DNA from 3 places in the Micromonospora maris AB-18-032 genome. Region 2 is predicted to be linked to each of the others. Evidence: predicted binding sites of a transcription regulator. Region 2 holds the regulator's gene; each other region holds the start of a gene.

Region 1 (2,269 bases), 850 kb from region 2:
GGTGGTCTCGTCCTTGGTCACCACGACCTTGCGGGCGCGGCCCAGCATGTCGAGGCCGACGGCGTCCAGCTTGAGGCCGACCTCCTCGCTGATGACCTGGCCACCGGTGAGGATGGCGATGTCGGTCAGCATGGCCTTGCGGCGGTCACCGAAGCCCGGCGCCTTGACGGCGACCGACTTGAAGGTGCCCCGGACCTTGTTGACCACCAGGGTGGCCAGGGCCTCGCCCTCCAGGTCCTCGGCGATGATCAGCAGCGGCTTGCCCGACTGCATGACCTTCTCCAGGATCGGGAGCAGGTCCTTGACCGAGGAGATCTTGCTGTTCGCGATCAGGATGTACGGGTCGTCGAAGACGGCCTCCATACGCTCCGGGTCGGTCATGAAGTAGGCCGAGATGTAGCCCTTGTCGAAGCGCATACCCTCGGTGAGCTCCAGCTCCAGCCCGAAGGTGTTGCTCTCCTCGACGGTGATGACGCCTTCCTTGCCGACCTTGTCCATCGCCTCGGCGATGATCTCGCCGACGGTGTTGTCACCGGCGGAGATGGAGGCGGTGGAGGCGATCTGCTCCTTGGTCTCGACGTCCTTGGCGAGCTTGAGCAGCTCCTCCGAGACGCTCGTGACCGCAGCCTCGATGCCCCGCTTCAGGGCCATCGGGTTGGCGCCGGCTGCCACGTTGCGCAGACCCTCGCGAACGAGAGCCTGGGCCAGGACGGTCGCCGTCGTCGTGCCGTCACCGGCCACGTCGTCGGTCTTCTTGGCGACCTCCTTGACCAGCTCAGCGCCGATCTTCTCGTACGGGTCCTCGAGTTCGATCTCCTTGGCGATGCTCACACCATCGTTGGTGATGGTGGGGGCACCCCACTTCTTCTCGAGCACCACGTTGCGGCCCTTGGGGCCGAGGGTCACCTTCACGGCGTCGGCGAGCTGGTTCATGCCCCGCTCGAGGCCGCGGCGCGCCTCTTCGTCGAACGCGATCATCTTGGCCATACGGCGTTGTCCTCCTGGACACTCACGGGCCACCCGAGTGTGTGCCCCGGATGAACCGTCTGGTGTACGCACCTTGGGACGTCGCCACCTGGCGACGACGACGTCTCCTCGGCCGGGCCGGATAGCCCGCGACGACCGGCCACGTGCCTCACCCGCGGTTATGCCACGAGCGCGGCCGCAGCCCCACCGTCCCGACCAGTTGGCACTCACGCTATGCGAGTGCCAATGACTTGTTTAGCACTCTCACCTGCCGAGTGCAAGCACGATGGCCCGGTTCAGCCGAGTTCGGCAGCCAGTTGCCCGCTGTTCACCGGGCCCTCGTGAGCCCGCTGTTCGGCGTACGTGACCAGCAGCCCGACCAGTTGGGCCAGGTATGCCGGCAGTCCCACCAGCGCCGCCCCGACGATCACCAGGACCGCGCCGACGGCGGTGTCCACGGCTTCGAGCGGCGCGGTACCGAACGGCATGAGCAAGACCCCCTCCACCACGCCGGCGACGAACCCGACAGCGATCACCACGCCGGCCGTCAACGCCACCCGGCCGAGCAGCAGCCCCAGCCGGTCGCGCAGCATCCGGTGCGAGCGGCCGAACGGGTCGCGGCGCTCGAAGAGGTAGACCGGGCCGGCCATGGCCAACGCGAAGCCCGCGTAGACACCGGGCAGGAAACAGAGGCAGAAACCGAGGAGCACGATCAGGGTGAGCAGCAGCGTCCAGCCCCAGAGGCCGAACGCCCGGCGCATGCCGTAGCCGAATGCGCCCCCGAGGCTGACCTGCGCACCGGCCGCCTGCCGGGCGATCACCCACGTGCCGGCGGCCCACCCGACGCACTGCACCAGACCGAAGATCAGGCTCCCGGCGACCAGCACTCCCATCCACTTCGCCAGGTCGACACCGAAGTTGGCGGGCAGGGCCGCAGAGTCGGCGGCGAGCTCGGCCTCCCAGCGGGCCGACGGGTCGAAGATCAGCCCGAGCACCGACAGCGCCGCCGCCGGCAGCACCTGGGTCAGCACGACGATCGGCAGCAGCAGGCTCCAGCCCCGGCGCACCGCACCCCAGCAGCGGCTGAACCAACCATTGAGACCCGCACCCGGCGGAGTGACCAGGGCATCGGCGGGATCGAACCCGTACGCCGCCGGGTCGTACCAGCCTTGGAAGGGCTGGCCGGGATAGACCGGCACCGACTGTTGAGGATGGCCGACCGGCTGGCCGGGATAGGCGGGATACCCAGCCCAGGGCGGCGGACCACCCGGCCCCCCACCCGGCGGCGGACCGTACCCGCCCG
Region 2 (2,269 bases):
TGCAGGTCCAGTTCCAGCCGCAGGATCGCGTCGGCACCGGGGCGGGTACGCGGTCGCGGTCCCCGGCCGGCACCGGTGGCCCCGCCGAAGAAGGCGTCCATGATGTCCTGGAAGCCGACGAACGGACCGGCGCCGCCGGGCCCGCCCGGGCCACCGGCACCGCCACCGCCCGGGGCCAACGGGTCGCCACCGAGGTCGACGATCTGCCGTTTCCGATCGTCCGAGAGGACCTCGTACGCGGCGTTGATGTCCTTGAACTTCTCCTGTGCCTCCGGATCCGGATTCACGTCCGGGTGGAATTGCCGCGCGAGCTTGCGGTACGCGCGCTTGATCTCGTCATCGGAGGCGCCCCGGCTGACGCCGAGAATGCCGTAGTAGTCCCTGGCCACTGCGTTCCGTGTCCTCGTGTTCGTCTCGCGTTACGCCGGTCGGCGGCGGCAGCCCACCGTCGGCCCTGACTGATCAGTTCTGGGCCAGCAGCTCGCCCACGTAGCGTGCCACGGCCCTCACCGTGGCGATGGTCCCGGGGTAGTCCATCCGGGTCGGCCCCAGCACGCCCATCCCCCCGACGATGGTCGCGCCCGGGCCGTAGCCGGTGCTGACCACGGAGGCCGCCCGCAAGTTGTCGATCTCGTTCTCGTCACCGATGCGTACCCGTAGCGTGCTCGGCTCCACCTCGCCGATGAGTTTGAGCAGCACGACCTCCTCCTCGAGGGCTTCGAGGATCGGCCGCAGGGAACCCTGGAAGTCCAGGAGACCGCCGCGGGCGAGGTTGGCGGTGCCGGCCAGCGCGATCCGCTCCTCGTGCCGCTCGACAAGTGTCTCCAGCAGCACGGTGGACAGGGTGGTCATGGCACCACGCAGATGCGGGACGCACTCGTCGATGAGGGTCTGCACCAGCGGTGGGGTCTCCGACAACTGGATGCCGACCAGCTTCTCGTTGACCGTCCGGCGGAGATCCAGCACGTCGTCGGCGTGGATCGGGGCGGGCAGCTCGACCAGCCGCTGCTCGACCCGCCCGGTGTCGGCTATCACGACGAGCATCAGCCGGGTGGTGGAGATCGGCACCAGCTCCAGATGCCGTACGCGGGACCGGGCCAGGCTGGGGTACTGCACCACGGCGACCTGCCGGGTCAGCTGTGCCAGCAGCCGGACGGTGCGGTGCACCACGTCGTCGAGGTCGACTGCGCCGGCCAGGAAGCGCTCGATCGCCCGGCGTTCGGCCGGGCTGAGCGGCTTGACCCGGCTCAACCGGTCGACGAAGAGCCGGTAGCCGCGGTCGGTGGGCACTCGACCGGCGCTGGTGTGCGGCTGCCGGATGTAGCCCTCTTCCTCAAGCACGGCCATGTCGTTTCTGACGGTGGCCGGCGAGACACCGAGCTGGTGCCGCTCGACCAGGGCCTTGCTGCCGACCGGCTCCTGGGTGGCGACGTAGTCCTCGACAATCGCCCGCAGTACGGCGAGCTTGCGGTCGTCGAGACCCATCTCCACCTCCTGTCGCAGGTCAGTGTCGAGCGTCACCCACCGTCGGCGGACGCCCTGGCACTCGACTGTAGCGAGTGCCAGTCTACGTCGAGGCCCCCCGCAGCGCGATGATCAAGAAAACGGAGTTGTCCGCAGTCCGATCGGAGACTTGACACTCGCCGGTGTCGCTATGGTGCGCCATTGCCGCTGGCACCTACCGTGAGCCCCATGACTGAACCACCTCGTCCCCCGAGTTTCGGCGACGATCCCACGGCTCCCGTTTCCGGATCCTCTGGCCAGGGCGGATATCCCCCGCCCGGCGGCTACCCGCCGCCCGGTGACCAGCCTCCGTCGGCCGGCTACCCACCGCCGGGTGGTTATCCGCCGCCCGGTGGTTACCCTCCGCCCGGTGTCGGCTACCCGACCGGCGGCTACGGCGCGCCCGGTGGCGGCTACGGCACCAACGAAGACAAGACGTGGGCCCTGATCGCCCACTTCGGCGGCCCGCTCGGCGTGGTCGTCGGTGGCGGCCTGCTCGGCTGGGTGGCGCCGCTGATCGCGAACATGACCCGCGGGCAGCAGTCCCCGGTCGTCCGGGCGCACGCCGTCGCGGCCCTGAACTTCCAGCTCACCTGGGCGGTCGTCGGGCTGCTGAGCTGGGTGCTCACCGCGATCACCTGCGGCATTCTCTTCTTCGTCCCGATGCTGGTCTGGCTCGTGCCGTTGATCTTCGGCATCATCGGCGGGGTCAAGGCCAACGAAGGCGTCCTCTACCGGTACCCGATGAGCTTCTCCTTCATCAAGG
Region 3 (2,269 bases), 540 kb from region 2:
GGTGCCGAGCACCTCCAGGCCGACCTGGTCGAGCTTGTAGCCCAGCTCGGGGGCGACCAGCTCGGCACCGGTCAGGATCGCCATGTCCTGGAGCATCGCCTTGCGGCGGTCACCGAAGCCGGGTGCCTTGACCGCGCAGACCTTGAGGGTCTTGCGGATCGAGTTGACCACCAGGGTGGACAGTGCCTGACCCTCGACGTCCTCGGCGATGATCAGCAGCGGCTTGTTGTCCTGGAGGACCTTCTCCAGCAGCGGCAGCAGCTCCTCGATCGCCGAGATCTTCTGCGTGGTGATCAGGATGTACGCGTCCTCCAGGACCGACTCCTGCGCCTCCACGTCGGTGACGAAGTTCGGCGAGATGAAGCCCTTGTCGAACTGGAGGCCCTCGGTGACGTCCAGTTCGGTCTGCAGCGCCGAGCCCTCCTCGACGGTGATCACACCGTCGCGGCCGACCCGCTCCATCGCCTCGGCGATCAGCTCACCGATGGTGGAGTCCTGCGCCGAGATCGTCGCCACGTGCGCGACGGACTTCTTGTCGGAGACCTCGACGGCCTTGCCGAGCAGCGCCTCGGAGACCTTGGCCGCGGCGGCGTCGATGCCGCGCTTGAGACCCGCCGGGTTGGCGCCCGCGGTCACGTTGCGCAGGCCCTCGCGGACCATCGCCTGGGCCAGCACGGTCGCGGTGGTGGTCCCGTCGCCGGCGACGTCGTTGGTCTTGGTCGCCACCTCCTTGACCAGCTGCGCGCCGAGGTTCTCGTACGGGTTGGTGAGCTCGATCTCCTTGGCGATGGTCACACCATCGTTGGTGATCGTCGGCGCACCGAATTTCTTGTCCAGGACGACGTTGCGCCCGCGCGGCCCGAGCGTGACCTTGACCGCGTTCGCGAGCGCGTTGACACCGTGCTCCAGCTGGTGCCGGGCGTCATCCGAGAAGCTCAGGATCTTCGCCATGTATGTCCCTTCGAAGCGACGTTGCCCCGGCCCGGCGAGCCGGACCGGGGCAACGACACTGATCGGTTGCTTACTTCTCGATGATCGCGAGGACGTCGCGGGCGGAGAGCACCAGGTACTCCTCGCCGGCGTACTTGACCTCGGTGCCGCCGTACTTCGAGTAGAGGACGGTGTCGCCGACCTTGACGTCCATCGGGATCCGGTCACCGTCGTCGTCGAAACGACCCGGGCCGACAGCGAGGACAGTGCCCTCCTGCGGCTTCTCCTTGGCGGTGTCGGGAATCACGATGCCCGACGCAGTGGTGGTCTCAGCCTCGTTCGCCTGGACCAGGATCCGGTCCTCGAGCGGCTTGATCGCAACCTTGGTCGCGGTAGTCACGGGCATACCCTCCTGGGGTACTGGTTTCGTTACCGGTCGGCGTACCGACCAGCGTCAATCTGCCACATGCCACCGGGCGGGGCCGTCGTCGCGGGTGCCGGTCCGCCTGGCGTTCAACTCCCGGGCACGAGGGCCCGAGGGTTGGCACCCTCAGGGTGAGAGTGCTAATCGCAGGTTATTCCTCGGCTAGCACTCCGTCAAGGAGAGTGCCAACGCTCCCCCTTCGTGTCGACACCTTTCCGACACCAGCGGCCCGCCCGGTCCCGGGTTTCCGGGGTGTGATCGACACGGTTACGTCGAAGTAGCGGCAACCAACGCCCCTGGACACCGCCATTGCGGCGTAACCGTGTCGATCACACCCGGCCGGGCGGATGGGGTGGTCGGTGGGTCGGGACAATGGGTGGGTGGATCTGGAGCAGCTTGCGGCGTTGCGTACGCCCGAGGGGTCGGACGCGCTCGCGGCGGCGGCCCGGGTGGCCGGCGGTGACCCGCTGGCCGCGGCGGCGGCGCTGCGCTCGGCCGGGATCCCCGCCGGGTTGGCGGCGGCGGCGCTGACCCAGGCGGAGCTGCGCCGCCGGGCGGCGGGCAAGTTCGGGCCGGCGGCGAGCGGCATGTTCTTCACCCGGCCCGGCCTGGAACAGGCCACCCGAGGGGTGGTCGCGCGACGCCGCGCGCACCGGCTGCGCAAGGCCGGGGTGACCAGCCTGGCCGACCTGGGTTGCGGACTGGGGGCCGACGCGCTCGCCGCCGCCCAGGCCGGCATCCGGGTGTACGGCGTGGAGGCCGACCCGCTCACCGCCGCGCTGGCCGAGGCGAACGCGCAGGCAACCGGGCTGGCCGAGCTGTTCACCGTCGAGTGCGGGGACGCGACCGCGTTCGACGTGACCCGGGTCGAGGCGGTCTTCTGCGACCCGGCGCGCCGCCGGGCCGGGACCGGAC

Evidence for each region. Region 2 encodes HrcA, which represses chaperone genes, less so after heat shock. Its sites were predicted from a motif close to GGTTNGCACNCTCNNNNNGAGNGTGCNAACC; they were not measured.
Region 1: a site for HrcA is predicted at 1,185-1,215, ahead of groL (chaperonin GroEL). Genes of this name have one in related genera too.
Region 3: a site for HrcA is predicted at 1,470-1,500, ahead of groES (co-chaperone GroES). Genes of this name have one in related genera too.

Annotation. Positions count from the first base shown of each region.
Region 1 covers NC_015434.1:6,155,061-6,157,329, forward strand. The annotation lists gene groL (chaperonin GroEL) at 1-987, opposite strand, end outside; gene VAB18032_RS27305 (hypothetical protein) at 1,263-2,165, opposite strand.
Region 2 covers NC_015434.1:5,300,768-5,303,036, forward strand. The annotation lists gene dnaJ (molecular chaperone DnaJ) at 1-389, opposite strand, end outside; gene hrcA (heat-inducible transcriptional repressor HrcA) at 463-1,485, opposite strand; gene VAB18032_RS33240 (DUF4870 domain-containing protein) at 1,693-2,269, shown strand, end outside.
Region 3 covers NC_015434.1:5,841,142-5,843,410, forward strand. The annotation lists gene groL (chaperonin GroEL) at 1-951, opposite strand, end outside; gene groES (co-chaperone GroES) at 1,022-1,336, opposite strand; gene VAB18032_RS25790 (THUMP-like domain-containing protein) at 1,735-2,269, shown strand, end outside.